2 regions of the Williamsia sp. Y844 genome follow, and region 2 is predicted to be linked to the other one. Evidence: riboswitches for the same ligand, from Rfam matches in the RefSeq annotation. Region 2 holds a riboswitch; the other holds the start of a gene.
What was found. A riboswitch is a leader RNA that binds a small molecule or an ion and turns the genes downstream of it on or off. The one in region 2 is predicted to bind cyclic di-AMP.
Positions count from the first base shown of each region.

Region 1: linked by a shared signal. The riboswitch ahead of AC1TQG_RS27140 (C40 family peptidase) and the one ahead of AC1TQG_RS21765 (transglycosylase family protein) in region 2 are both predicted to bind cyclic di-AMP.

Region 1 covers NZ_JBXCJB010000006.1:86,164-101,530, reverse strand. Annotated here, with positions in the region: gene AC1TQG_RS27160 (SRPBCC family protein) at 1-107, opposite strand, end outside; gene AC1TQG_RS27155 (glycosyltransferase family 4 protein) at 184-1,308, opposite strand; gene AC1TQG_RS27150 (hypothetical protein) at 1,313-2,716, opposite strand; gene AC1TQG_RS27145 (C40 family peptidase) at 2,725-3,741, opposite strand; gene AC1TQG_RS27140 (C40 family peptidase) at 3,992-4,576, opposite strand; cyclic di-AMP (ydaO/yuaA leader) riboswitch at 4,592-4,775, opposite strand; gene AC1TQG_RS27135 (DEDD exonuclease domain-containing protein) at 5,375-7,126, shown strand; gene AC1TQG_RS27130 (Lrp/AsnC family transcriptional regulator) at 7,147-7,422, shown strand; gene trpD (anthranilate phosphoribosyltransferase) at 7,472-8,521, opposite strand; gene AC1TQG_RS27120 (hypothetical protein) at 8,662-9,120, opposite strand; gene ctaE (aa3-type cytochrome oxidase subunit III) at 9,269-9,880, shown strand; gene qcrC (cytochrome bc1 complex diheme cytochrome c subunit) at 9,938-10,861, shown strand; gene qcrA (cytochrome bc1 complex Rieske iron-sulfur subunit) at 10,858-12,030, shown strand; gene qcrB (cytochrome bc1 complex cytochrome b subunit) at 12,027-13,643, shown strand; gene AC1TQG_RS27095 (antibiotic biosynthesis monooxygenase family protein) at 13,848-14,144, opposite strand; gene AC1TQG_RS27090 (GNAT family N-acetyltransferase) at 14,168-14,644, opposite strand; gene AC1TQG_RS27085 (cytochrome c oxidase subunit 4) at 14,716-15,132, opposite strand; gene ctaC (aa3-type cytochrome oxidase subunit II) at 15,151-15,367, opposite strand, start outside.
Region 2 covers NZ_JBXCJB010000004.1:119,914-135,280, forward strand. Annotated here, with positions in the region: gene moaA (GTP 3',8-cyclase MoaA) at 1-1,041, shown strand, start outside; gene AC1TQG_RS21760 (MoaD/ThiS family protein) at 1,043-1,291, shown strand; cyclic di-AMP (ydaO/yuaA leader) riboswitch at 1,595-1,793, shown strand; gene AC1TQG_RS21765 (transglycosylase family protein) at 1,801-2,397, shown strand; gene AC1TQG_RS21770 (TRAP transporter large permease) at 2,672-4,258, shown strand; gene AC1TQG_RS21775 (YoaK family protein) at 4,364-5,071, shown strand; gene AC1TQG_RS21780 (MFS transporter) at 5,235-6,632, shown strand; gene AC1TQG_RS21785 (PucR family transcriptional regulator) at 6,623-8,302, opposite strand; gene AC1TQG_RS21790 (GlcG/HbpS family heme-binding protein) at 8,558-9,007, shown strand; gene AC1TQG_RS21795 (iron-containing redox enzyme family protein) at 9,198-9,917, shown strand; gene AC1TQG_RS21800 (Rieske (2Fe-2S) protein) at 10,011-10,397, shown strand; gene AC1TQG_RS21805 (NAD(P)/FAD-dependent oxidoreductase) at 10,391-11,611, shown strand; gene AC1TQG_RS21810 (aldehyde dehydrogenase family protein) at 11,613-13,067, shown strand; gene AC1TQG_RS21815 (Rieske (2Fe-2S) protein) at 13,099-13,455, shown strand; gene AC1TQG_RS21820 (gamma-glutamyltransferase family protein) at 13,452-15,044, shown strand; gene AC1TQG_RS21825 (RidA family protein) at 15,034-15,367, shown strand, end outside.

The sequences.
Region 1 (15,367 bases), on a different contig from region 2:
AGGTCGGGCCACCAACGACGCCAGTTTTCGCGGTCGGCAATCACCGCCGTCGCGCTCTCGGGTGGCGCCGCGATGAATGTCTCATCGGCAACCTGAATGCTGGTCACCGCAATAGCTTCACATATCGGCTTCGCGACCCGACCACAAACCCTGCCTTGACCCCGCAGCGCCGCCCCTGTGCGGTCACAGCAGATGCCCCAGACGGCTTGCCATGTGCTCCCATTTCCAGCGGGAACACACCCACTCGCGCCCGGCACGACCCATTGCCTCGCGCAGCTCCGGGTTGCCCAGAACAGTTGTCAGGGCCTGAGCGACCTGCGATACCGAACGTCCGTCCACCACCAGCCCGGTCTCGCCCTCGCGGACGGTCTCGGGTGCGCCGCCTGAGTCGCCCGCGATCACCGGCACCCCGGTCGCCGAGGCCTCGAGATACACGATGCCGAGGCCTTCGACGTCCAATCCACGGCCCCGCGTGCGGGCAGGCATCGCAAAAACATCCGCGATGTTGTGGTAACTCGCCAACTCCTCGGCCGCGACCGAGCCGGTGAACAGGACATGGTCGGCCATGCCGGTCTCGGCCGCCAGCTCACGAAGTCGTTTCGCATAGGGCCCGCCGCCGACGATCACCAGGGTGGCCCCCTCGATCGCTTCGCGGACCTGCGGCAGTGCCCGGATCAGCACGTCCTGCCCCTTACGCGGGACGAGCCGTGACAGACACAGGATGGTCGGCGCGTCGCCAAGCCCGAGTCGCTCCCGAAATGCCTGGCGCGCAACCGGGTCCGGCGCGAACCGGTCGACATCGACACCGGGCGGCAGATGCTCCAGCGCCGCCTGCGGGCCGAATGCGGCGGCAAAACGGGCCCGCGTGTACTTGCTCACGTAGGTGATCACGTCGGTGTTGCGGCCGATCATGCCAAGTGTCTGGCGGGCGACGGGCAACATCGACCAGCCCACCTCATGACCATGGGTACTGGCGACCACCCGACTGGCGCCGGCCCGGCGAACCGCACCGGCCAGCGTCGCCAGCGGCGCTGCCGCACCGAACCACACGGTGTCCACCTGGTGCGCGCGAACCAATTCGGCGGCCCGATGGGCAACCACGGGCGTCGGCAGCATCAACGTGGTCGGATGCCGGACCACCTCATAGGGCTGCTCAGCATCGAAGCGGATATGACTGTCCCCACGCCAGCGAGGCGCATAGACGACGATGTCGCCGGCCGGAAGCCGATCGACCAGATTCTGTAGGTACGACTGGATACCCCCTTGCCGGGGTGGAAAGTCGTTGGTGACCAACAGGGTCCGGTGCATCAGCTCACCGTATCTGCGCGGTGAGCCAATCGCGCCATTGCCGCACCAGTTCTTCGCGCGAGATCCTCAGCACCACTGCGGACGCGGTGTCCTGGGCCGCCACCACCAGTACGGGGTCCACCGGCTGGTCGGCACCGGCAAGGGCGACGTAAAAGTTCCGGAGCTTGTCCTCGCCGAACGTCTCGGCGATGAAGGCCGCCACCGACCAGGCCGATTGGTACGACACGGCCGCATCGGGATTGCTCGGCGAGAAATCGGCATCGCTCGGCAGATCTTCCGGTGGCCCCGAGCCCGCGATCTCCGCGGCCAGGGCCGGAGCCGCCTGCGCCAGGTCCGTGTAGGTCCCGCTGCGGCCGACATACTCTGCGACGCCCTCGGTGATCCAGATGGCGGCGTTCTCCGCGGTGGCCGTGCGCGCCGCCACATGGAACACCTCGTGGCGCAAGACCACGGCCAGGTCCGCGGAATCGAGTTGCGCTGCTTGCGGAGTGAACACCACGCGCTGGCCGATGGCGGTCGGCGCGGCCCCGTCCGGTCGGTCGATCCCGGAGAACACCGTGACCGCGGCAGCGGCGTCGGCATCGCCGGGAGATGCCCCTGTCAGCGAACGGAACTCGTCGTCGGTCGCCGCGGCGACCACCCCGGCACTCTGCGGCCACTTCGTCCCCCAGAACCGGCTCACCGCAGTGACCGCGGCCGGAAGCTGCCGCGCAATCTCTTCGGTGAATCGGCGGTCGCTGCCGTTGGTGAGTACCAGCGACTCGCCGGGATCGGTTGCGACCTGCTGGGAACCGGGATCCGGGAACTGCCACACCTGACCCGGCGCCGGGGGCTCGCCGAACAGTGGTGCGGCTTCGGCGACAATCCGCCAGCCGTCGGGATATTGGGCCATGACCATCGGGATGTCCACCACCACGGCCTTGGCGTCGATACCCGCGTAGGCATATCGCAGCTGGACCGGTGCGACCCAGGAATCGACACTGCCTGCGGCGTCGAGTGTTTCCTGGATCTGCGCAGGCACCATCCGTTCGAAATCGCGACGCTCGGACAGCCGGTACTCGAAGGTCGTCAACGGCAGATCGCCGACGCCGGCGGCACTGAGCTCGGCCTGGGTGCGCAGGGCGAGGTCGGCGGACGGGTCGAGTTGTGCCAGCGCCGCGGCCGGTTCGGCATTGCGCAACGCATCGGTATAGGCCTGCAGGGTCAAGGTGACCCCGAGCGTTCGCGCCTGCTCATACGGATTTGCCGGACGCGCAGCGGGTGCGGCGGGATCTGATACCGAATCCTGGGATGAGTCACGGAAAATGACGGTGGCCGCGACCGCCACAACAGCGACAAGCACCACAGCAACGACCACCCAGATGATCCGGCGGGTCCGTGGAGCGAGGGCAGCCAATCCCTTGCGCACCGAGATGGTCAGTACCGACGGGCAGAGTTGAACGGGCCGCCCTTGTCGACCGGGACAACCGCCACGGGCACACCGAAGGTCGACGCGTGGATCACGTACCCGTTGCCGATGTACATGCCCACGTGGGTTGCGTCGGGGTAGTAGATGATCAGATCGCCTGGACGCATGTCGTCGCGGGATACCTGGGTTCCACCGGCCAATTGGGCCTGGCTCGACCGCGGCAACGTCTTACCGGCCTGCTTATATGCCCAGACCATCAGTCCCGAGCAATCGAACTGGTCGGGGCCGGTGGCGCCCCAGACGTACGGATCGCCGACCCGGGTCATCGCCGCACGGACCGCGACCACTTCAGGGGCGGTGCCCGCCGGCAGCAGCTTCGGGTCGAAGTCGACGCTCCCACCGGCGAGTTCGGCGAGCTGCTTGCCGGTGAGTGCCTGATACATGGCCCGGATCTCGGTCGCCTTGAAGACGCGCTCACTCTGCTGGGCCTGCAGGTCGGCGCTGGTCTTCTCCGCGGTGGCCACGGCGGCTTCGGCCTTGAGCTTGGCATCAGACGCGGCCTTCTCGGCATTCTCTGCCTTGGTCTTCGCGGTCGTGAACCTCTTGACGTCCTCGACGGTCTGCCGCGAGATCATCTCCAGGCCGGCCATCTGATCGAGGAGCGACTGCGGCGAATCACTGACCAGCACCGCGTAGAGACGGTTGACCCGCGCACCCTTGTAACTGGCGGTGACGAGCGCATCAACTGCGCCCTGGAGACCTTCGGCCTGCTCGTCGAGTGCCGCGAGGTTGGCCACGGCCGCCTCGGTGTCCTTGGTCGCCGTCGCAACGGCCTCGCGCTGCTTGCCCAGTTCGATGGTGGCCGTGTGGATCGCCTCGGTGGCCTGCTCGGCTTCACGCCCGAGTTTCGTGTAATCGGCGAGCATCACGTCGGGGCTCTGCGGGGCAGGCTCGGCACTTGCCTGCGCACCGGCGCCCAGCGTGACCGCCAACGCCACGACCACTCCGGCAACGGCAGTCCGCATCACGGCGGCATATCCCTCACGCACCACGACTTTGACAACTCCTCGTTAACCGACGTTCACAACTCTGGTCGACGGTCACCCGACGACCAATCCCCTTGCACTGCAATTGACCAACCCGGCCAGGCTACACAGCGCGCATGGGCCGACGATGTGAATCGCCAGACCTCACCCGCCGCACCGGTGGCCGGATGCCGTCGGGCGGGACCGCAAGGATGCGGACCCGCCCGATGGCCTATTCAGTTCTGGTTGCTCAGTAGTGGCGGATGTCCACGATCGACTGACCGTTGATAGCCATACGCGCGACGGGCACACCCTCGGTGGAAGAGTGCACAACTTCACCGCCACCGATGTAGATGCCGGCGTGGCCGCCACCGTTGTAGATCACGACGTCGCCGGGCTGGGCGTCCGCAGCGCTGACGCTGGTGCCTCCGCCGAGCTGGCCGTAGCTGTCACGAGGAATGGTCTGACCGGCCTGCTGATGCGCCCAGTAGACGAGACCCGAGCAATCGAAAGCACTGGGGCCGGCTGCGCCGTAGACGTACGGCGAACCGATCTTGCTGACTGCGGCGTCCGCAGCGACCTGACCGGCAGCCTTGACGGGTGCGGGTGCAGCGGCGACGCCGGGGAGAAGGTTCTCCGGCTTCAGCTCATTCGGAATCATTTCCGGGGTCACACCCGGGATGTCGAAAGTTCCGACACCGGGAACTGTCACCGGTGCGGCAAAGGCAGGCGCTGCGGCGATACCCAGGGTGCCGAGTGTGATCGAACCGGCAATGAGTGCACCGCGGGCACTCTTGGCCCCACGGCTTTCTTTGTTCAAACGATGTTTCGCCACGAAGCGAGATCTCCTTGTTTCTTCCCTATCCGCTGACCGAGTTAGCTGTCGGATTCGGGCCGGAAGATGGCCCTACCCGGTGAACCCGCAAAGTCGTTGAGACCTCAGGGTTCGATGGGATTCACCCCAAATGCGGACTTGTGGTCTGCATCAGATGGTTCCCCGGTTCACCGTGTTGGTGATTAAGCGGCGACCTCACGATTCGCTCCGGATGGAGTGAACGCTTTCGCAAGGTCTCAGAAAGGTTACGAAACCGTGGCGACGAATGTCCACCGGAAGGACGACAGAGGTCCCCCGGCGTGTCGTGTTACACAGCCCACAATTGGGGCTGATTCTGCCCCGAAAAGTGGCCCCCACCTGCGCCGGGCCTTACGCGATGATCGTGAGTGTCAGACTTCGCGAGCATGCCCGCGGCGCGGAACATCGCCACTGCATCCTCGAGGCGGGCCTCGTGATCAATAACGAATTCATCACAGCGAACTTCCGCATCCTCGCTGCTCCGGACCCCTACGGGACCCATGAAAACCGTCATCATGCAGCCGTCACACTCAACTGGACGACCCGGGCAGGTGCTGCATTCGATGAGCAATGTGATCTCCGTCTCATTGGGCCACTCATCTCGATCTCAGGGGCCCTCAGGGTTTACCCGGAGCCGAGATGAGCCGGCTTTTGTTACATCGATCGCGACGCTAGCGGCACCATCCGACAAGACATCCCGGATCTTTTACCCCGCCCCCTGCGGCCGGAAACATCTCAACGTTGTCGGAGGCTCGAACTAGTGTTCGCGACGTGAGTGTTATGAGTGGTGTTGATGAGGCTGTTGGGGCTCAGATGTCGTTTGACGACCCGACTCTGGCGCATCCGGACGACCAACCTCTGCGGGAGACAACCTTTGTTGTTGTCGACCTCGAGACCACTGGCGGCAGTCCCACCGACGATCGCATCACCGAGATCGGTGCGGTCAAGATCCGCGGCGGCGAGATACTCGGCGACTTTGCGACGCTCGTCGATCCCCAACGCGGCATTCCCCCGCATATCGTCCGGTTGACCGGGATCACCGAAGCGATGGTCTACCGGGCACCGACCATCGACCAGGTGCTCCCGGCATTCCTGGAATTCGCTCAGGATTCGGTGATCGTGGCGCACAACGCACGATTCGACGTCGGCTTCCTTCGCGCTGCCGCCACCGAACTCGGTCATCCGTGGAACTTCAACCGGGTGCTGTGCACCGTGAAGCTCGCCAGACGGGTGTTGACCCGCGAGGAGGCGCCCACGGTGAAACTCTCCGCCCTCGCCGCATTGTTCGCCGTACAGACCCGCCCCACCCACCGAGCACTCGACGACGCCCGCGCCACAGTGGAGGTACTTCACCGCTTGTTCGAGCGGGTCGGCAACCAGGGCATCCATACATATAGAGAATTGCGCGACTACCTCCCCGGGATCTCGGCAGCGACCCGCAGCAAGAGAGTCCTGTCCGATCACTTGCCTGCCGAGCCCGGTGTCTATCTTTTCCGCGGCCCGTCGGACGAAGTCCTATATATAGGGACCGCGGTCGATCTGCGGCGGCGCGTGCGCAGCTATTTCACCGGCTCGGAGACCCGCACCCGCATCCGGGAGATGGTGGATCTGGCCACCCGCGTCGATCATGTGCAATGCGCGCACCGCATCGAGGCCGGGGTCCGGGAACTGCGCCTGCTCGGCGCCCATGCCCCGCCATACAACCGCCGGTCCAAGTTCCCCCACCGCGGTTGGTGGCTCTGCCTCACCGACGAGCCGTTTCCGCGCCTGAAGGTGAGCCGCACCCCAACGACAGTGGCTCTGGGTCCGGTCCGATCGCGGACCGTCGCCTACGACATAGCCGACCTCATCTCCGAGCTCTGCGAACTTCGCACCTGCCGGACCCCGCTGCGCGCTGACGGTCTACATCAGTGTGAGGTCGGGCCAGACGGCAGGCGGATCGTCGGCGGCTGCCATGGCGCGACCGCCGAATCGGTGGACACCGACGCCTACAGCCGGCGGGCGCAGGCTGTGGCCGACCTGCTCTCCGGGCGCAGCGATGCACCCGTCGTGGCCGCGCTGGATCGACTGACCACCCTGTCCGAGGCAGAACTGTTCGAGAACGCCGCCCGCCTGCGCGACCGCCTCGATCAACTCATCGCCCATCTCGAACGCTGTCAGCGCCTCGCCGCGCTTGCCAGGATCTCCGAACTCGTGGCCGCCGCACCCGACGGGCGTGGTGGCTGGGACCTTGCCGTCATCCGTCACGGGCGCCTGGCCAGCGCCGGGGTCGCGGTCCGCGGAGTCTCTCCGATGCCGGTGGTCGAGTTGCTCGCCGCCTCGGCCGAGACCGTGATCCCCGCGACCGGACCACTCTGCGGCGCCGCGCCGGAGGAAGCCGCACTCGTCTTTCGGTGGCTCACCAGTCCTGGCGTTCGAATTGTCTGCGCCACAAGCGGATTCAGCCTCCCGAGACACGGCGCCGGACGGTGGGCGCAGTGGCGGGAACTCGTCGGTTCGGCACATCGCACCATCGATATCGATCAGACCTGATCCGGCACTAGTCTGAATCCATGATTACCGCGATCGTCCTGATTCAGACCGATGTCCACCAGATCCCCGAAACCGCGCAGGCGGTCGCCGACATCCCCGGTGTCACCGAGGTCTATTCGTGCGCAGGGGACGTCGATCTGATCGCCAAACTCCGAGTCCGCGACCACGAGAAGATCGCCGACGTGGTCACCGAATCCATCAGCCGGCTCCCCGGGGTCAAGCACACCGCAACCCATATCGCGTTCAAGAGCTATTCGAGCGCCGACGTCGACGCGGGCTTCTCCATCGGCGAGTGATCTGGCGGCGAATGATCCGGGCGGCGAGTGATCTCGCCCAAGAGTCGGGTCAGGCGTTGCTGACGCGGACCCAATCGGCCAGCCGTGCTGCGGCAGCACCCGAATCGATTGCTGCCGCGGCCACGGCCATGTGCTGACGTAACTGCTCGTGCAGATCGACATCGGGTTGCGGACGGTACGCGGTCAGTGCGCCGGCGGCGTTGAGCAGCACCGCATCCCGGACAGGTCCCGTCCCGCCGGCGAAGACCTCTCGCGCGACGGCGGCGTTGTGTTCGGCATCCCCGCCCTGCAGCGCCGACAGTTGCACCCGGGCCAACCCGAGCGTCGTCGGATCCACCGTCTGTTTGCGCACCGTACCGTCGAATGCCTGCCACACCGTCGAGGTCGACGTGGTGGTGAACTCGTCGAGGCCGTCGTCGCCGCGGACCACGAGCACTGAATCGCCACGCTCCACAAAGGTCTGTGCCAGCACCGGCGCCAGATCGGCGAAAGCACAACCGACAAGCCCGCTCGTCGGACGTGCCGGATTGGTCAATGGACCCAGCACATTGAAAACCGTGGGGATGCCGATCTCCTTGCGCGGTGCGGCAGCAAAACGCAACGCCGGATGGAAGACCGGGGCAAAACAGAATCCGATACCGGCTTCCGCAACACACCGGCTGACGCCGTCGGCCGTCAGCGCGATGTTCACACCCAGCGCCTCCAGCACATCGGCGCCACCACTCTTCGAGGTCGCGGCCCGGTTGCCGTGCTTGATCACCGGCACACCGGCAGCCGCGACGACAACAGCTGTCATCGTCGAGATGTTCACGGTATTCGAGCGATCACCACCGGTGCCGACGATGTCGACACAGGCCACGGACGTCGGAACCACCGTCGAGTGGCTGAGCATGGCATCGGCGAGACCACGCAATTCGGCGGCGACCGGCCCCTTGATCTTCAGTGCCACACCGAATGCGGCGATCTGCGCCGGCGTCGCGTTGTCCGACATGATCTCGTTCATCGCCCACTCGGCGCCGTCAGCGGTCAGGTCCCGGCCATCGGCCAGGACTCCAAGTACCTGAGGCCAGCTGCGGGCCTGCGCATCGGAGTGGGTCACGCGAAAAGAGTATCCACTGCCCAACCGTAACGACCACCTAGGCTTCCATCACTGCAACAACAACCAGCCGTCAACGCGGCTGCAGCACCTGCTGCGACAAAACCGGCAGGCTGCTTCCGCCACTGCAACAACACCAGCCCTCAACGCGGCTGCAGCACCTGCCAGGCAATGACTGTGCCACCGTGACGCTGCGCGAGCCCCGCCATGCGCGAGCGCTCCTGAGATACGTGGAGGGCATCGATCAATTGCACCCGCGCCAACGCCACGACGATCTGTCCCGCGGCGATCTCGACCGAGTGCGGAACGTCCGCCGATACAAGTTGGTAGTGGTCCTGCGCGGCCAACCCGATGACCGTTTCGACCGAATCTTCGGACACCACCAGCAGGTGTCGCAACACGGACTGTTCGTCGGCGCGCCACTGTGAGGCCGAAAGGGTCGTCGACGCCGCCTCCGCATCGTCGAAACTCTCGGCGGTGATCGTCAACGAAGAGTCGTCGACCGACAACTCTCCGTTGGCCTTTCGCCCGCCCCCGAGACGACTTGTCAGTCGCCGCCAGCGGGGGACCTCGATCGGATTGCCATTCACATCACGTGCCACCCCACCAGCCTCTCAGGTGGCCCTGAACAACATCTCGGACACGCCGCAGCGAACCGTTTCAGTGCCACTACCAGCGCGGCCGCATCGGGGCTGAAAAAAATCTGGACCCGAGTAGTCAGGGCTTACTACGAACCGTCATACTTCTCTGGTGACTAGCGCTGCAGCACCCACAGGATCAGCTATCACCCAGCGCGTGCACTCGCTGAACCGACCGAACATGGTCAGCGTTGGCACCATTGTGTGGCTTTCGAGCGAGCTGATGTTCTTTGCCGGATTGTTCGCGATGTATTTCGTGGCACGAGCCGGAAACTACGGCAATTGGCCGATGGAGCCCACCGAGCTCAATCTGACACTGGCGATCCCCGTGACCGCCGTGCTGATTCTCTCCTCGGTGACATGTCAGCTCGGCGTCTTTGCCGCCGAGCGGGGCGATGTCTTCGGTCTCCGACGGTGGTACACCATCACCCTGATCATGGGCGCGTTCTTCGTCGCCGGACAGGGCTACGAGTACTACCACATGGTCCACGAGGGCACCACGCTCTCGTCGAGTGCCTACGGTTCGGTCTTCTACATCACGACGGGCTTCCACGGCCTGCACGTGATCGGCGGCCTCGTTGCCTTCGTCATCTTGTTGCTCCGTACCCGGCTCAGCAAGTTCACCCCGGCACAGGCCACCGCCGCGATCGTCGTCTCGTACTACTGGCACTTCGTCGATATCGTCTGGATCGCGCTGTTCGCGACCATTTACTTCATTCGGTAACGGCCGAAACAGTCTTTTGGCACAGGCAAAGTCAGTCCGCTAAGCAGAGAGATACAGATGAGTTCATCTCCCCCACCCACCTCACCCGGGGATTCGGAAACGGGTGCCCTGAGCGAGGGCACCGGCCGCACAGACGCCAAGAAATCCAAGTCGCGCCGCAAACTGCGTCGTCGCGCCTCCGGAGCTCTTCTCCTGTTGGCAGGTCTGGTTGTCGCCGGCGGACTGGCCGCAGCCATCACGCCTGAAGCCCAGGTCGCCAAAGCGGACAGTGACTCCACTGCCGCACTGGTCCAAGACGGCAAGAAGCTCTACGAGACCTCTTGCATCACGTGCCACGGCGCGAACCTCGAAGGTGTTGCCGATCGCGGTCCGTCACTGGTGGGCGTCGGCGATGCGGCGGTGTACTTCCAGGTGTCCTCCGGCCGTATGCCGGCGGTCCGCGGCGAAGCCCAGATCGTCCGCAAGCCGAGCAAGTTCACCCAGGCCCAGATCGACCAGCTCGGCGCCTACATCCAGTCCATCGGTGGTGGCCCGCAGGTGGTCTACGCCAAGGACGCCGACGGAAACGTCATCTTCGAGAACGGCTACCCGGTCATCGAGCAGGGTGCTCTGCGGGGCGACAACATCGGACGCGGCAGTGAGCTGTTCCGCCTGAACTGCGCCTCATGCCACAACTTCACCGGCCGTGGAGGTGCGCTGTCGTCGGGCAAGTTCGCGCCCGCCCTCGACGCGCCGAACGAGCAGGAAATCTATACCGCCATGCTCACCGGACCTCAGAACATGCCCAAGTTCTCTGACCGGCAGCTGACCGACAACGAAAAGCGCGACATCATCGGCTACGTCAAGTACGCCACCACGGCGAAGGACCCAGGCGGCTACGGACTCGGCGGCTTCGGCCCGGTGTCCGAAGGCATGTTCATGTGGTTCGTCGGCGCGGTTGCTGTTGTCGCCGGCACGATGTGGATTGGATCACGTAGATGACCGACCAGCAGAAACCAGATCCGACCCCGGATGAGCTGGATGCGATGAGCCACGACGAGTTGGTCAAGCTCGGCACGAACCTCGACGGCGTGGAGGTCATCCACCGCCGGGAGCGTTTCCCCGAGCCGGGTACCAAGGCAGAGAAGCGGGCCGAGCGCACAGTCGCATTCTGGTTCGCACTCGCCGGGGTTTCGGCCCTCGCGTGCTTGATCATCTTCCTGTTCAACCACTGGGAATTCGTGATGCCCGATGGTGACAACTACATGGCGTACATCCTCAACACCCCGCTCATCGGTTTCACCTTCGGTCTGTCGATCCTCTCTCTCGGTATCGGCGCCGTGCAGTTCACCAAGCGATTCATCCCTGAAGAGATCTCGGTCCAGGACCGCCACGACGGCGGTTCCGCCGAGGTCGACAAGCGGACCATCGCCGCAGAGTTCGCCGATTCGCTGAACACCTCCACGCTCCCCCGCCGCAAGGCGATCAAGCGTGCCGGTCTGTTCGGCCTCGGCGCCTTCGCCCTGACCGGCGTCGTCGCAATGCTCGGCGGTTTCATCAAGAACCCGTGGGCACTCGGCAAGAAGGCACCGCTGTGGAACACCGGTTGGTCGCCGATCTACAACTCGCCCGAAGATCCCAACGAGACGGTCTTCTTGCGACGCGACAACGGCAATCCGATGTCAGTGGTCCTGGTTCGTCCCGAGGATATCGACGCCGGAGGCATGGAGACCGTGTTCCCGTGGCGGGTGTCCGACGGAACCGGTGAGACCGAAGAGTCACGTCACAAGCTGATCGAGAGTCTTCGTGGCGTCAGCAACCCGGTCATGTTGATCCGTCTGCGCCCCAACGACGCCGCCAAGGCGATCAAACGTCAAGGCCAGGAGAGCTTCAACTACGGCGACTACTACGCGTACACGAAGGTCTGCTCGCATCTCGGCTGCCCGACATCACTGTTCGAGCAGCAAACAAACCGTATTTTGTGCCCGTGCCACCAGTCACAGTTCAACGCCCTCGAATACGCGAAACCGATCTTCGGTCCTGCCGCCCGTGCTCTCGCGCAGTTGCCGATCTCGGTCAACGAGCAGGGCTTCATGGTGGCTGCCGGTGACTTCATCGAGCCCGTAGGCCCGGCGTTCTGGGAACGCGGCCAGGGGAAGGACAAGCCATGAGCAAGATCGGACAGCAGGCCGAGGCTGTAGATTCCCGGTATCACATGGCGGCAGGTATTCGCCGCCAGATCAACAAGGTTTTCCCCACGCACTGGTCATTTCTGCTCGGTGAGATCGCGCTGTACTGCTTCATCATCCTGCTGATCTCGGGCGTCTACCTGACGTTCTTCTTTGATCCGTCGATGTCCGAGGTCATTTACAACGGGTCCTACGAACCGCTCAACGGCGTCATGATGACCCAGGCGTACGCCACCACACTCGACATCTCGTTCGAGGTCCGTGGCGGACTCTTCGTCCGGCAGATCCACCACTGGGCAGCGCTGCTCTTCGCGGCGTCGATCATCATCCACATGGCCCGCATCTTCTTCACCGGCGCTTTCCGGCGTCCACGTGAGGCGAACTGGGTCATCGGCTGCTTCTTGCTGGTGCTGGCGATGTTCGAAGGCTTCTTCGGATACTCGCTCCCCGACGACCTGCTCTCGGGCACCGGTGTTCGCGCCGCAATGTCGGGCATCGTCCTGGGTATCCCGGTTGTCGGAACCTGGATCCACTGGGCACTGTTCGGTGGACAGTTCCCCGGCGACATCATCATTCCGCGCCTGTACGTCCTGCACATCCTGTTGTTCCCGGGAATCATCCTGGCGCTCATCGGTGCTCACCTGGCGCTCGTCTGGTACCAGAAGCACACCCAGTTCCCCGGCCCCGGCCGCACCGAGACCAATGTTGTCGGTGTCCGGATCCTGCCGGTGTTCGCAGTCAAGTCGGGTGCATTCTTCGCCGTCACGTTCGGCATCCTGGCGATCATCGCGGGTCTGTTCCAGATCAACCCTGTGTGGGCGATCGGGCCTTACAACCCGGCGCACGTTTCGGCAGGCTCTCAGCCCGACATCTACATGATGTGGACCGATGGTCTGGCTCGACTGATGCCTGCGTGGGAGATCTACTTCGGCAACGCGTACACGATCCCGGCCATCTTCTGGGTCGTTGTGGTGCTGACGATCGTGTTCGGGCTCATGTTCACGTACCCGTTCATCGAGAAGAAGCTGACGGGCGATACCGCTCACCACAATCTGTTGCAGCGGCCGCGTGACGTGCCGGTGCGGACCGCGGTCGGCGCGATGGCGCTCTCGTTCTACATCATCCTCACGCTGTCGTGCATGAACGACATCATCGCCTACAAGTTCCACATCTCGCTGAACGCAACCACGTGGATGGGCCGTATCGGGCTGATCATCGTCCCGCCGCTGGCGTACTACATCGCCTACCGCTGGGCTCTGGCATTGCAGCGCAGCGACCGGGCAGTGCTCGAGCACGGCATCGAAACCGGCATCATCATGCGTCTGCCGCACGGTGAGTTCATCGAGCTGCACCAGCCGCTGGGACCTGTCGACGACCACGGACATCCGATTCCGTTGCCGTACGAGGGTGCTGCGCTCCCGAAGCGGATGAACAAGCTCGGCTCCGCCGGCGAACCAGGTACCGGTTCACTGCTGATCGCCGACCCCGCCGAAGAGCAGGCTCGCAACGTCGCGCTCGAAAAGAAGGCACATCACGACGAGAAGGACGCCCTGCGCGCGCTGCAAGAGCGCGGCGGAGATCCCTTCGTCGACTGACACGGCCAATAGACAAGAGCCGGACCGCAATTGCGGTCCGGCTCTTGTTGTATGTGCGGACGGTCTGTCGCTGCAGACGGCAGCGGCACTCCCCTACCCCACCGTTGTCCCGTCGCACACCGTGGTCGCCACGATCATCCTGCCAACTGTATCGACGGGCGTTGTTCCCTCGGACCTTCATCGGGCCGTTGGTCACGCACGCGACTACGCAGTGTCCAGCTGCGAATAGTGCTGAACGACAGGAAAAGGTTCGTAGAAGTGATGCAACAGGTCTCGCCACTGCTGGTAAGCCGGCGACCCGCGGAAGCCCTCGGTGTGATGCTCCACCGACTCCCATTGCACGAGCAGAAGGTAGCGATCCGGATCTTCGACGCACTGCGACAGCGTCAGACCACCGAATCCGGGCATCCCGGCAATGATGTTCCTCGCGTCAGAGAAAGCGGTACGGAAATCCTCGCTCATACCCGGGCGAACCTGTAGGACCGCATGTTCGATGATCATCGAACCAATCATGCCTGCGCAGGTCACCAGAGCTCGCCGCAGCGCCAATCGCATGTCAGTTCACCGGACACCGGTGTTGACCGTCCGTAGACGTGAACGGCGCTTTCAGGGGTCTTGATCAACCCGTGCGGAGTCATCGCCGACAACCGGCCGGTCCATGGAACCCAGCCGTGTGCTCGGTAGAGGCGCAGACCGGCATCACTGGCCCCCAGGACACCGAAGTCGTAGGCGCCGTCGATCACGCCCTCTACGGCGCTCATCAAGCGGTCACCGATGCCTTGGCGCTGTCGGTCTGGATCAGTCGCCACCGCCTCGACGTAGCCCACCCGGTATGCGCGGCCGTCATGGGCGATCGACCGGGCCACCACCGCGGCATGACCGATCACCACTTCACCGTCGGTGATCATCGCGTGGACTCCCCCGAGCGCGTGATCGAAGTCGGCGTCGGTGAAGTCGCCGTCGAAGGCCCGGTCGAGAAGCGCTCGGATCGCCGTACGCAAGAAAGCACTCAGCTCCCAGGTGTGCCGCAGTTGAACCTGCGGACCTGGGAGCTGAGTGCTGATTATTGTTGTCAGTGCTTTTCGGGTCCGACGTGGTACTCGAGCACCAGACCGCACACCGCACCGATGATGCAGACCGCGGCAAACGCAACGAGCCAGAACTGCCCGAACGCGAGTGCGACGGCGAACAGTGCAGCACCGGCGGCGATCATAATCGGCCACCAGCTGCCGGCGCTGAAGAAGCCCAGCTCGCCCGCGCCGTCGGACACCTCCGCGTCTTCGTAGTCCTCCGGGCGGATGTCCACCCGGCGAGCGACAAAGCGGAAGTAGGTGCCAACCAGCATGGCCAGACCACCGGTCATGACGAGTCCGGTGACGCCAACCCATTCGACGTTCTTACTGGTCAGTCCGGTGGCCAACCCGTACGCCACGCCCACTGCGAAAAAGAATCCGGTGAGGATCTCGAAGATCCGCGCTTCAATATGCATCTCGTAGCTTCTCCGTGACTAGTTCGGCGCGGTCTGCGTGCCGCGCTTGGTGTCGAAGGGCTTGGTGGTGATCGCAAGCGGATCCTCACCAATCGCCTTGAGCGCCTCAGCATTGGTCGCGTTGGGGTTGGCTTCGCGGAACTTGATGTACTCGTCGAACTTCGCCGGGCTGACCGCACGAACCTCGAAGTTCATCATCGAGTGGTACGTGCCGCACATCTCCGCGCAACGTCCC
Region 2 (15,367 bases):
CCGGTGACCGACACCGTGATGCCCACTTCCGGACCGATGATCGACACTTTCGGGCGGGCAGTACGGGATCTACGGGTATCGGTGACCGACCGCTGCAACCTCCGGTGCACGTACTGCATGCCGGCCGAGGGCCTCGATTGGCTCGACAGAGCCGACGTCCTCACCGCCGACGAAATCGTCCGGCTCGTCGGTGTCGCAGTCCGCGACCTGGGTATCCGCGCGGTCCGATTCACCGGTGGTGAACCGTTACTACGCAAGGATCTGACCGAGATCATCAGTGCCGTAGCAGCTCTGGAGCCTCGTCCCGAGATCGCGCTGACCACCAACGGCCTGAGTCTGGCCCGCAGCGCCGAGACTCTCGCCGCGGCCGGACTCGATCGGGTCAACGTCTCCCTCGACACCGTCGACGCGGCACGCTTCGCCTCGATCACCCGCCGTGATCGCCTCCCCGACGTCCTCGCGGGCCTGGCTGCGGCGAGCGCTGCCGGTCTACAGCCGGTCAAGGTGAACGCCGTCCTCGATCCCGACACCGGTCTCGCCGATGCGCCCGAACTCCTGCGGTTCTGCCTGGCCGAAGGATACGAGTTGCGCATCATCGAACAGATGCCATTGGACGCCGAGCATCACTGGTCACGCACGAAGATGGTCACCGCCGATCAGATACTCGACACCTTGCAAGCTGACTTCGAACTACGTCCGGACACCGCACCCAGAGGGGCCGCGCCTGCGCAGCGGTGGCTCGTCGAAGGTCACCACACCCCGGACGGCAAACCGGCCCGGGTCGGCATCATCGCCTCGGTGACACGTCCGTTCTGCGGTGACTGCGACCGGACGCGCCTGACCGCCGACGGACAGCTCCGCAACTGCCTGTTCGCCACTTCGGAGACCGACATTCGAGGTTTACTGAGATCAACTGAGAATTCAGATCAGCACATCGCCTTGCGGTGGCGAGAAGCAACCTGGGGCAAATTGCCAGGCCACGGGGTCAATGACCCAGGCTTTCTGCAGCCCTCTCGGCCCATGTCGGCGATCGGTGGCTGACATGGAGATCTGCGTCAGGTTTTTCGCTGCCGCGCAAGCCGCTGCCGGTGTCGAACAAATGGTGATACACCTCACTGACAAAGCGACTCTTGCCGATCTGGAAAATGAATTGGGCCAAGCGAATCCGCAATTGGCCGAAGTGTTGCAACGATGCTCATATCTGCATGAGTCGATAGCGGTCCGAGACCGGTCGCGCACCCTCGCCGGAGGCGACACTATTGACGTTCTCCCGCCGTTCGCGGGCGGTTGAGCAACCGGACACCCGCCCGCACATCGGGTCATTTGACCCACTTGAGCGCTTCCTCCCTTTGAATGATGCTGTGATGTTACTCACATAACGGTTAGATCACGGATCGGACACGGGACGACACTCATAGCGGTGAGCAGCAAATATGCCAAATCCGGGCCAAAAGTCCCCTCGGGATGCACAGTTGGGGCGCCTCAGATAGGCGTGTGCAAGCGCGAATTAACACGTAGCGTCTCACTCGGTCGAACTGATCGGCCACATTGCAACTGAATATTCTCGGATCGCCGCGCCCAACCTCGTCCCGCGTTCCGAGAAACTCCAAACGTAATTCAGGGACGAGGGCGGGGGACCCAAACATCTCCTGGAGATCACCGGATTCCGACGGTCGATGGCGGCAACGCCCGACACCGACGAAATCCTTGGGGTGCAGTTCCGCGCAGCGGAACCGAGCAACCTCTCGCTCGAACCCGACAGCTGACTTCGTAGGCGCGTGGAGAGAGGAAGTAAACCTTATGTCCGGACGTCATCGTCAGCCGACCAACACCGGTCGCACCGTTGCCAAGATCGCCCTCACCTCTGCCGTCATCGGCGGCGGCGCCAGCCTCGCCTTCGCAGGCGGCGGCAACGCCGGAGCGGCCACCGACTCAGAGTGGGACCGCGTCGCACAGTGTGAGTCGGGCGGCAACTGGGCCATCAACACCGGAAACGGTTACCAGGGTGGCCTGCAATTCTCCCCGAGCACCTGGACCGGCCACGGCGGCGGCGAATTCGCCCCGTCCGCAGACCAGGCCTCCAAGGAGCAGCAGATCGCTGTTGCCGAGCGGGTCCTCGCTTCGCAGGGCAAGGGCGCATGGCCCACTTGCGGCACCGGCCTGAGCGGCGCCACCGAGCGCGAAGCTCCCACCGCGGCTCCGAACCTGGAAATCCCGGCCGTGCCCGAGCTCCCGAACCTGTCACAGGCGACCGACGACATCGTCGCTCAGCTCAAGGCCACCATCGATGATCCCGCGCTGCACGACCTGCTCGATCAGGCCAACGCCCAGGGCGACCTCACCCCTGATCAGGTCGCACTGTTCAACGAGTACAAAGGCTACCTCCCCGCTTCCTGATCCACCCTCAGGAAGCCCCTAGACGAAGGACCCCACACGCGACGCGACGTCCGTGTGGGGTCCTTTTCCAAATTCAGGAGCAGGCCGGGGAGATGACCCGGCGTTACCGGGCAGACATGGAAGTAACACGCCCGTAACAATGCGTGAAGATTGCACATCTATGACGTGAACGACTGTGCAACGTTCGCGTTGCCGGGCACCGGTGCAGGCGGAAAACTCAAGTCGCACAGCCCCGCACCATATCGGCCCAGGTGCGTTTTCCGGAGGAGCCACATTGAACGCTCATCTCACTGCCGCCCATTGGGTGTATCTCGTCGGGATCATCGTCATCCTCATCACGATGGCAATGCGCAAGAACATCGTCGTACCTGCTGTAATCGCCACATTTCTGACCGCTTTCGTCTTCTCCGGCAGCATCATCACCGGTCTCGCATCGATCTTCAATGCCAGTCTTGTTGCCGCCAAAGAGCTTTTCAACATCTTCCTCATCATCGCCATGGTCACGGCAATGTTGGGCGCACTTCGTCACATGGGAGCCGACCGCCTGATGGTCGCTCCATTCAGGCGCGTGATGCGTACCGGCACAAGCAGTTTCATCGTTCTGGCGGTCGTCACCTACGTGATCTCGTTGTTCTTCTGGCCCACACCTGCGGTTCCACTCGTGGGCGCAGTGCTCATCCCGGTGGCCATCCGCGCGGGTCTGTCGCCACTGTCGGTGGGTATGGTCATCGCCATCTGCGGTCAGGGTATGGCACTGTCGTCGGACTACATCATCAAGGTCGCGCCCGGAATCTCTGCAACAAGCGCGGGTGTGGACACCGACACGGTGGCCGACAAGGCGATGATCCTCTCGCTCATCGTCGGCCTGACCGCCCTCATCATCACGTTCGTCATGCAGCGCAAACACTGGCGCTCCCCGTCACCGGACCTGCTCGTCGAATGGGAGGCCGAGGCGGACCGTGGTGCCGACGACCTGCGTGATGAGCTGGGCGAAGACGGTGGTGTCGGCGGACCGGGCTCCGAGCCCGCCGGCGGACCCGCTGGACCACGGCCGGACGGCGCAGAACCGGTGGCGATCGCGGCCACCGCCACACCCTCCACTGCGACTGCCGTCATCGAGCGCAAAACAGTCGTGGACGACCAACCGCCTGCGAAGTCGGCGATGGCTCGCACCTTCGCGATGCTGGTACCACTGGTGTATCTGGCCCTCGTGGTCTATCTCATCTTGGGGAAGGTGGGTGTCGTCCCGGCCCTGAAGGGCGGCGATGCAGCCGCCATCGTCGGAGGTATTGCCACTCTCGTGCTCTTCGCGGCCGCCGCGGTCTCCGACAAGGGCAACTTTCTCGAGACCACGTCCGAGCACCTCATCGACGGCCTGGTCTTCGCCTTCAAAGCGATGGGCATCGTGCTCCCCATCGCCGGCTTCTTCTTCATCGGAAACGCCGACTTCTCCGGCGCGATTCTCGGCTACTCCGACGACCAGGCGGGTCCGGCAATCCTGTTCGATCTGGTGAACTCCGCCCAGTCGCACCTCCCGCAGAACTCGTTCGTGACGGCGTTCGGCATCCTGTTCATCGGCATGGTCGCGGGTCTGGAGGGCTCCGGTTTCAGTGGCCTGCCGCTGACCGGTTCACTCTCCGGGGCTTTGGGTCCAGCCGTCGACATGGATCCCTCGACCCTTGCGGCGATCGGTCAGATGGGCAACATCTGGTCGGGCGGTGGCACGCTCGTTGCCTGGTCATCACTCGTCGCCGTGGCCGGATTCGCCCGCGTTCCGGTGCTCGACCTGGCCCGCAAGTGCTTCCTGCCCGTCGTCAGCGGCCTGGTCCTCTGCACGCTGTTTGCCATCTTGTTCCTCTGACACCGATCCGTCTCGAGTGCCCCGCCGCGGAGTATCCGTGGCGGGCATTCGGTGTCGACCGGTCCGCTCGTCCCCCGTCCACGCTCACCGAGGAGCCCACACACCATGCCGCCGCGCTTCCGTCTCGAACCAGCCTTCATACCCGTCATCGTCCTGACATTCGTCACCGGCATCGTCGACGCGGTCGGCTACCTCGCCCTGGATCGGGTGTTCACCGGCAACATGACCGGCAACATCGTCATCCTCGGTATGGGATTGGCCGGAGCCGACGGACTACCGATTCTCGGGCCATTGCTCGCGGTGCTGGCGTTCATGGCGGGTGCGTACGTGGCCGGCCTGCTTCTACGGGGTCACGAGAAGACCTGGCACCTGCGCCGCACCACCGGCCTGCTGGTCGCCGGGGGCAGCGCGCTCGCCGGCTGTGCCCTGGTCCTTGCCCTCGCCGACTCGCACGCCGAACCTGTCCAGATCGCGGTCGCCGCAACCACAGCGGCCGTGATGGGCTCGCAGGCGGCCGTCGCCCGGAAACTGGCAGTGACCGACATGACGACGGTGGTCGTCACCTCCACCCTCACCCAGCTCGCCGGTGAGTCGTTCATGCTGGGCAGCAGGCACAGCCTCGCAAACCGGCGGCTCGCCGCCATTCTCACGATCTTCCTCGGCGCCGTGGCCGGGGCACTGCTGCTACGCCTGCACGTGGCGGTCCCGATGGCACTGGCCGCGGTCCTGATGATCACCGCCGCGATCATCGGTCATCTCGCGGTACGGGAACAACGTCGCGAAGCAGCGGTTCCCAGCGTCTCCGCGGCCTGAATCCGGACGTGGCATCACACGAACCGGTCGGTGCAGTATGCACAGGAATGTACGAAAATGATGTGCACGATGCAGCATTCGCGGTAGTGCTCACCACCCCACGCGGTGAGAAGGTAGGGTGCGGCGCCGGCCACCCGGCCCGGGAGACTGGGATGAGGAACCGATGACCACCACTGCCGGCCCGGCCAAGACGACAAACACAGACGACGCCGGTACCCCGTTGGCCCTCTCGGCACTGCTTGCCGGGACGCTGGTCGGTACGGTCAGCAACAACATCGTCAATGTCCCACTCGCGGAAATACTTTCCGACTTCAACGCCCCTCTCGAAGACGGGGTTCTCGTCGCCGTTGGCTTCTTGCTCACCTTTGCCGCGGCAATGCCGCTCGCCGGGTATGTCGGGGACCGTTTCGGCAGGCGCCGGGTGTACTGCGGTGCCCTGCTGGCCACTGCCGTCTGCTCCGCCGGTGCTGCCACCGCGCCGAGCCTGGCCGCTCTGATCGCGTGGCGGTCACTCGGTGGTGTCGCAGCCGCCGCGTTCGCACCCGCCGTGATGGGCTTGATCGCCTGGCTATTCGGCCCGCAGCGGCGGGCCAGGGCAGTCGGCGCCTGGGCGAGCGTGAACGGGATCGGGCAGGCCGTCGGCCCGTCGATGGGCGGCCTGATCGCCGGGACATGGGGCTGGCGTTGGGTTTTCGTCCCGCTGATCCCGGTGGCGCTCATCGGATTTGCCGGCACGATGCGTTGGATACCCGCCTATCCGGGACGTGTCATGCGCCTGGATGTGACCGGCGCCATCGCGTTGACGCTGGGGGCCGGAGTCTTGGTTCTGGGCCTGACCCTGGTGCCCCAGCCGCGTGTACACGTGGCCGTCGTGCTCGGCTTGATCGGTGCGGCGGGCGCCCTACTCGGTTGGTTCATCTGGCACGCGCGCCGGGCCGCGGCACCCTTCGTCGACGTCCGGTTGGCAGCCGAATCCCGTTTCGTCCGTAGCGCCGTCGCAGCGTGCGCCCAAATGTTCTGTCTGGGTTCAGCTCTGCTGGCCGTGCCGCTCTATCTCAACGACCACGGTGAGTCCACGGCCGCGGCGGGCCTGATCCTGTTCGCCCTGCCGACGGCGATGGCCCTGCTCGGACCAGTGGTCGGGCGCACGTCCGACTCACTCGGCGCCCGCCGGATGATGAGGGCCGGGTTGTGCGTGCTGATTCTCGCCCAGGTCGCGATGGTGTTGGTGGTCTGGGGATCTGACGGCAACCGCCCGGCCATGGTCGGGGCGTTGATCACCACAGGTATCGGGATCGCGATGGTCCAGACACCGGCCGCCGCAGGGTCGACACGATCCCCCGCAGGCGCGCAGGGCACCGGACTGGGCCTGTTCAACCTCATCCGGTTCGGTGGCTCGGCACTCGGCGCCGCGTGGGTCGCCATCGCGATCGACAGCTGGTCGTATCCGGCACTCTTCGGGGTGTGTGCCATCGTGGCAGCGGCCGGTCTCGGCGCCACCTTCCTCGGGCACGATCCAGAAGACGTCGGGGCCCGGCCGGTGAAAGAACCTCAGCGGTAATTGATCTCGCCGTCCACCGCATGGTGGATCTGTTCGAGCAACTCCAGCCGGATGGCCAACCAGACCGTGAACTGGTTCTCCGGCACCCGGACATCGATACGCAGGGCCCGGGTGATCCTGTCCAGCTTGGACAGCATCGTGTTCCGGTGGACATTGAGGTCACGCGCGGCAGCGTTCACGTTGCCGCCGACGCGGAGATATGTGACCAGGGTGTCGTAGAGGTCCGAGCCCGGGCGCAACGGCCCCAACACATCTCGGACGAGTTGTCGGCCACGATCGGTGCCGGAGACGAGTTCGAGGACCCCGAAGCCACGCAGGTCGCGATACGCGATCGACCCGGTCATCTGCAATCGCTGACCGATACCCAGCGCGACCCGTGCCTGCCGATAGCTCTCCCGGATCTGATCGACACCCAGAGCCGAAGCGCCGTGTGCCACCCGGGTGGTGCGTCCGCCGCGACGTTGAGCATCGAAAGCCATCGCCTCCGCGTATTCGCCCATCTCGACTTCGATCTCCCGGTCGTCGCGGGACTTCAATGTCCGAACCACCACCAGCACATCGCCGATCACCGTGACGTACGAGCGGACTGCCGGATCCGGGAGCACTCCCGCGACGTGACGCGCGATCTTCACCAGACTCCCGCTCCGGTCGGAATCGGACGAGTTCGCCTTCGGCGCGGGCACCGGCACCGGCACCACGAAGACACCGAACGTCGATGTGAGGTCGACGTCGTGGTAGTCCGCACGTGTCTGCAGGTCGTGTTCGCTCGCAAAACTGCCGTGTACAAGCGCCTGTACGAAGTCACCCCGTGCACGTTCCTCGGCTTCGTCGACGCTGCGTTGTCGCAACATCTCTGATCCGACGATCGCTGTCGCCTGTTCTGTGACCACCGCATGCTGAGCGAGATCGTGCAGGCCAGGAGACGACGGTCCACCGGCCAGTACGACAACCCAGCCCTCGAACCATTTTCCGAGCATGATGGAGCTCGCGGTACAGGTATACCGGTGCTCCTCATCGTCGAGTTCGACCACGCAGGTGGTAGCGCCGTGTGCGGACCGGCCAGAAGTACGACTCTGCCGGTCCACCAGATTGTTTCGCAGTCGTTCGTACACTGATGCGGTTTCGTCCCCAGGCATGCCGTGTTGGGCGACGACGGTACCGCGGGCATCGAGCGCGAGCGCCGGACACTGGGCAAGCGTCGAGACCTCTCGGATCAGGATCGCCATCCCGGCACCTCGATGCAGCAGCCCGGCGAGCGTGCTGTGCACGTGGGACGAGTACCGCATGACATGCACTTCTTGATTCAGTGACCGTTCTGCCAGAAGACGATTCAGGTCGGCGAAACCGATCGGGAACGACAGTTCGACCACAGCCATATCCTCAGGCAGGACCATGGCGGCGATCGCCGAGGGGATCGAGCCGTCGATGATCAAGGCCGCAGCACCGCGCGCGGCGAGCGCGGTCAATGCCTGCGGATTGCCCCCGATCGCCTCCGGGCGGGCGTACACCGCAACCGCGTCGAGGTTGTCGTAGCGTCCCATGACCTCACTGAACGGAAGTGCCCATGTCAGCGGACGATCCAGGCTACCGGTTCCGGAGATCACCGTTGCACCGGCCATCAGCGTTTCATCCAGGAGGCCGCGGCCGGTGAGTCGAGGGCTGGGTTCCATGACGGTCTGCCTTCTTCCACAGGGAATTTGACGCCGGCGGTTGCCGGACACACTGCATCCACCCATTATCGGGGTCACTCGCACTCAAACGATGTGCACAATGCCCACATATTGTGTTGATCCTAGGCCACTTTCACCACGCCGTCCGAGCTCCGGCGCTGCTAAAAATGAGATGTCCCGATGGCGACCGCCACGATCGGACACCACACCTACCACCGTGACGTTCGGTGGACCCCCCTCGAAGAGAGCGACCCAATGCATCAAATACACCGGATCACACTCGACGACGCGCTGCCCCTTCTCATGGCCGGCCGCGCAAAGGCCGATGAGATCGGCGTCAAACAGACGCTCTGCGTCTGTGATGAGAGCGCAAATGTCATTGCCCTGCACCGACTTCCCGGAGCGCGGCTGACCGGGGTCGATATCGCGATCGCCAAGGCATTCACCGCGGCAGGACACGAACGGGCGACGCATCTGTTCAACGAGCCGCCGAACGGCCCCGCGCTCCCCGGTAACGAGGCCTTCGGTATCAGCCACATGCTGCCCGGGAAGTTCGCCATCTTCGTCGGCGGCTTTCCATTGATCTACGACGGCCAGATCGTCGGCGCAGTCGGGATCAGCGGCGGCAACGGCGAACAGGACAAGGCCGTCGGCGCCGCGATGCTGGCCGAGTTCGAGTCCCTCACATCTGTCGCGACCAGCTGATTGTGCACATAGACCGTGATCGCCCTGCAGATCCGGCCACTGTGAACCTGGCCTGGCGAAGTGGTCGCCGATAGCGTCGATAGCACCGAATCCAGGTGTAAATCACCAGTTTTCGCTCATCAAAGGCCGCAACGGAGCTGCCCGCGATTGCGCCCTGCACACGAATCGAACATCCTCGAGAGGTAATACCATGACCGAATTGCTCGGACGCGATGAGTTCCGCACCGCGCTGGAAGGTGCGATCAAAGGCCGTGAGGCCAAGAACGCTTCCTTCAGCAAGGCCTGGGCGGAGGGCAAACTCGAAAAGCACCACTTCGCCCGGTGGGCCGAGAACCACTACCACTACGTCGGACCGTTCTCCGACTACCTGGCGAACATCTACTCCAACACCCCCGACCATTACACCGATGCCAAAGATTTCACCCTGCAGAACATGTACGAGGAAGAACTCGCCGACATCCGGCACACCGACCTCCTCATCAAGTTCGGTGAAGCCTGCGGCACCACCAAGGAACGCATCGAGGATCCCAGCAACATGAGTGCCATCACCCGTGGCCTGCAGTCGTGGTGCTACGCGGTGTCGTCTCGCGAGAATTTTGTGGTGGCGACCGCTGCGCTGGTGGTCGGACTGGAGTCGCAGGTGCCCAGCATCTACAAGAAGCAGATCGTCCCGCTGCGTGAGGTCTACGGGTTCACCGAGGACGAGATCGAGTTCTTCGATCTGCACATCACCTCGGACGTGGTTCACGGCGAACGTGGATATCAGATCGTTCTCGACTGCGCGGACACCCCGCAGTTGCAGCAGCGTTGCCTGCAGCTGGTGCGGTGGGGCGCGGAGATGCGCTTCTCCTACACCAAGGGCCTGTACGACACCTACGTCGCGCCAGACCTGGAGCTCGCGTCGGCCTGATCCCCGGCCGAATTGTGGTCCGGCCCGCGGATCCTCGCGCGGGCCGGACCACCACCACGGACTCGACCACCTCGGGAGAAACGGAAAACCCCCATGCTCGACGACGCACCCCAGTCCACTGCGCCGCCCCAGCACTGGGTGGCGGTGGCCACCACCAAAGAAGTCACGCGACGCCGGAAGCTACGCATCGAGGTCGACGGTATCGGAATCGCCCTCTTCAGTACGGGCGAGAAGATCTACGCCTTTGCCGACCTCTGCGTCCACCAGGACCGCTCGCTGATCAAGGGCACCCTGCTCCACGGGAGGGTGATCTGTCCCGGACATCAATGGCGTTTCGACCTGGAAACCGGCTACGAGGAAGACCAGGACCTCTGCCAGCCCACCTACGGTGTCGCGATCTACGACGACACCGTCTATCTCGATCCGACGCCGCGCATCCGGCGCGGCCACAACGACTCCCGTGAGGATGATCCATCATGACGACCACCGTTGCGACCGTTGGTGCAGGTCAAGTCGCCGCCGTCGTCGCCAGGACCTTACGCCGGCGCGGATTCGACGGGCGCATCGTCCTGCTCGGCGCCGAACCGCATGCGCCCTACCAGCGCCCTCCGCTGTCCAAGGAGTTCCTCTCGGGCCGCGAGTCAGCCGAATCACTTGCATTGCTGACCCCGAAGTGGCTCTCGGAGAACGCGATCGAACTGAGGACCGGGACAACTGTGCGGCGGGTGAGTCCTTCCGACCGCAGCATCGAACTCGATACCGGAGAACTCCTGGACGTCGATGCCGTGGTGTTCGCGACCGGTGGACGTCCCCGCACCATCGAGACCACCGGCAGCCGGCCTGATCTCGTCCACCATCTACGAACGCTCGACGACTCGATGTCGCTGGCGCAGCGTCTCGTTCCGGGCGCTCGGCTCGCGATCATCGGCGGCGGCTTCATCGGACTCGAGATCGCTTCGACCGCAGTCGGTCTTGGTGTTTCGGTCACGGTTCTCGAGCGCGGACCGCTTCCACTGGTCGCGGTCCTCGGATCTGAGATGGCGCAGTTCTGCACCGGTTTGCACCGCGAACGCGGCGTCGAGATCCGAACCGACGCGCTGGTGCGCGAGGTGACGACCTCGGATGCGGGAGTCCGGATCACCCTGTCCGATGGGCACATCGTCGAAGCGGACGCCGTCGTGGTCGGGATCGGGATCGAACCCAACGTCGAGGTGGCGGCCGCCAGCGGGCTCTCGACCGCAGGCGGAATCGTCGTGGACGAATCCGGCCGCACCGGTATCCCCAACATCTACGCTGCCGGGGACGTCGCGTGCCGCGTGTCCGAGGCCGGCTCGAGCCGGGTCGAGCATTTCGACAACGCCAACCGCCAGGCCGGTGTCGTCGCCAACGCGATCCTGGGCCGGGAAACCGCCTCTGACGATCCCCACTGGTTCTGGTCCGATCAGTACGGGATGAACATCCAATTGACCGGCAGCACCCAGGGCGCCACCGACCTCGTCATCCGGGGAGACCAGGATTCCGGCGAGTTCGCCGCCTTCTACCTGCAGGAAGGTGTCCTGCGTGCGGCGTTCGCGATCGATCGTGGCGAGGACATCATGGCCGCACGGGAACTGATAGGACAACCCGTCGATCGTCGGATCCTCGCCGACGAAGACGCGGATCTGTGGGAAATCGACGAACAGATGGTGAATTGACATGAGTATCGAAGGCATGAACTTCGTAGCAGGACAATGGATTCCGTCTACGTCCGGAAAACGGTTCTCCAGATGCAATCCGGCGGATCCGGCCGATGTGATCGGTTCGTTCCCCGACTCCGACTCCGACGACGTACGCGCAGCCGTCGACGGCCTGGTCGCCGGCTTCTCCGAGTGGTCACAGAGCCCTCCCGAACGCCGGGCGACGATCCTGGAGGCCGCCGCCACGCTCTTGGAGCAGCGCGCCGACTCATTGGTCTCGGAATTGATCCGGGAAGAGGGCAAAACCGCCGCCGAGGCCCGGATGGAGGTGAGCCGGACCCCGATGAACCTGCGTTTCTACGCGGGCGAGGCAACACGCGCGACCGGCGCCACCTATCCGTCACCGGGCGAAGGTCTCGTCTACACGGTTCGGGAACCATTCGGGGTCATCGGCGCCATCACCCCATGGAACTTTCCACTCAACATCCCGTCCCGCAAGATCGGGCCCGCCCTGGCCGCCGGAAACGCGGTCTTGTTCAAGCCATCTGAACTGACGCCGCTGATGGGGCAACGACTGGTCGAGGCACTGCTCGACGCGGGCCTGCCACCGCAGGCGATCGCCCTGATCCAGGGCGACGGAAAGGCCGGTGCCGCAGTCGTCGCCGACGAACGGGTCGATGCGGTGACCTTCACCGGATCCACGGACGTAGGGCGAGTGATCCACCGCGAGGTCGGGCCGGCCCGGCGGGTGCAACTCGAGATGGGCGGCAAGAACCCGGTTGTGGTCCTGGCCGACGCGGACTTGGACAAGGCCGCCGCCCTCATCGTCAAAGGCGCCTTCGGCCTTTCGGGCCAGGCCTGCACCGGCACCAGTCGGGTGATCGCCGACACCACCATCCACGACGCTCTCCTGGAGCGGGTGGTCGGATTGGCCGAGGACCTCGTCGTCGGCGCAGGCACCGTACCCGGTGTCGCCATGGGACCCCTCGCCAGCGAGGCCCAGCTGGCCAAGTACCTGCACTACGTCCAAATCGGAACGGACGAGGGCGCGCACCTCGTATCCGGCGGAACCCGTTGCGCCGACGAACAACTGCGCGACGGCTTCTTTGTCCGCCCGGCAGTTTTTACGGACACCGCACCGGACATGCGCATCGTGACCGAAGAGGTGTTCGGTCCCCTGTTGGCATTCCAGCGGGTGACGTCGTTCGAGGAGGCGCTCACGCTTGCCAACGCAACGGAGTTCGGCCTGACCGCCTCGATCGTCACGCAGAACCTGGCCCACGCCAACAGTTTTGCCAACCGCTCGCGCACCGGCTTGGTCAAGATCAACCAGCCGACAACCGGTATGGCGATGAACGCACCCTTCGGCGGGTACAAGGACTCGAGCACCCAGACGTTCAAAGAACAGGCCGGACCGACGCTGATGCAGTTCTACCAGTCGGAAAAGACCATCTATCTCAATCCCACACCCTGACCCGTTGCGGTCCCACGCACTGGAGGAAACCTTGGAATTCAAGAGAGTTGCCCGCTCGGGACAGGTACCAGAAGGCATCGTGCGTCGGTTCTATGCCGACGACTACGAGGTCGCCGTGTCACGTCTGGACGGGAAGGCCTACGCCACGTCCAACTACTGTTCGCATCTCGACTGCCTGTTGTCGTCGGGAAAGCTCGTCCAGGACGGCATCGGTTGCTCCTGCCACGGAAGCGCATTCGACCTCGAGACCGGCGAACCCATCTGTCCACCGGCCACCGAGCCGATCAAGACCTATCCCGTCCAGGAACGCGACGGGGAGATCTTCGTCGGCATCGATCCCAACGAGCCCCCGGAGGGGCCCCGCCGGCGCAAGCTCCGCAAGTCATGACCACCAGGTCGCTCCGGCCACCGACACTGGCCGCCGGTGCCATGGTCTCGTCGAGCCACCCCTTGGCCAGCCAGGCCGGTGCCTCGGTCCTCGCCGACGGTGGAAATGCGATCGATGCCGCGCTCGCGATGGCCGCGGTGACCTGGTTGACGCTCCCCGGCCAATGTGGCATCGGCGGTGACGCATTCGCCGTGGTCGCCGAACCCGACGGTCGGGTGTGGACGGTCGGCGGAAGCGGTTTCGGTCCGGACGGGGGTACCCCGGAGTTCTATCGCGAACGGGGTCTGAGCGCCATCCCCCTCGACGGAGCCCTCGCCGTCTCCGTGCCGGGCGCACCCGCGGCGCTGGCCGCCCTGCACCGACACGGCGCCACCCGCAGTCTCGCCGAACTGTGGGAACCTGCGGCAGTCCTGGCCAACGGCGGACTCCCCTGTTCGGCCAAGACCCGCAACGACGTCCACACCGCACTGGGCGCAATCCAGCGCGACCGGGACCTGAGCAGCCGGTTCACCGATGCCGGGCAGGTACCACTGGTGGGCACACGACTACCTCAGCCCGATCTCGCCAAGACCATCCGGGAGCTCGCCGCCGATCCGCGCGCGTTCTATCGGGGCGACCTGGCACAGCGGTGCGTCCGCACCCTGCGGGACGGTGGCGCACCGTTTTCCGGCGACGAGTGGGCGCAGGGATGGGACGTGCATCCGGAGGCCGCCATCTCTGGCGACTACGCCGGGGCGACGATCCACCAGACACCACTTCCCACACCCGGGTGGATGGTCCTGCAGCAGGCAGCATTGTGTTCCGATGTCGGCGCCTCTCCCCTGCTGAGTGCGGCCGCGATCGATCAGTTCGCGAACGCCGCGCGGATAGCGTTCGAGGACCGGTTCCGCTGGAGTGCATCCGACAATGATGCAGTGACGCGAATTCTGCACCCGGACAACATCTCTGCCGGTCGGGCCCGCATGCTGACGACCCCCTCGCAGCAGTTCGCGGTCGGCGGTGGTGACACCACGTCATTGGTGACTGTCGATTCCGATGGGCGGGCGGTGAGCTTCATCCACTCGCTCGCCTTCACCTTCGGCGCGAAGATGACGGTTCCCGGCACCGGCATCGTGCTCAACAATCGGTTGGGCCGCGGTGCCTACCTGATCGACGGGCACCCCAATGAGGTGGCACCCCGGCGTAAACCACTGCACACCCTCAACGCCTGGGTGGTCACCGGCCGCTCCGGCGAACTGATGCACGTGGGCAACACGCCAGGCGGCGACGGGCAGGTGCAGTGGAACATGCAGTTGCTGTCCCACCTTCTCGACCACGGACTCGACCCGCAGGAATCCGTCGAGGCGCCACGGTTCACCGTCTATCCCGGTTCCGACGCCGATGTCATCGGCGCACCGCCGGAGCTTCGTGTCGAAGCGTCGATCGATGTCGGTGTCCGAGAACAACTCTCCCGCGCCGGACATCAGGTGAAGGTGTTGCCACCGATGGGTGCCGACGGAAGTGCCCAGATCATCTCGCTCGATCCACGCGGGATCCTCAGCGGCGGCAGCGATCCGCGACAAGAGGGGGTGGCGCTCGGTGTCGGCTGAAGCTCCCCGCCCCCAAGGGCTGTACGTGGCGGCGACCCGCTCCGGCAACACGATCCGGACCGCCGGCATGACACCGCGTCGCGACGGAATCCTGCTGATCACCGGCCGCGTGGGCGCGGAGGTCGGATTGACCGCCGCCCGCGACGCGGCCGCGGTCGCAGTCGGCAACGCCCTGACCGCGGTGTCGTCGATGATCGACGAGACCGAGTGTTTCCGATGCGTCGAGATGGTCGTCTACATTGCCTGCGCACCGGATTTCACCGACCTGTCCCGGGTCGCCGACGGTGCCACGGAGGTCTTGGTCGAGCGATTCGGCCCGGCCG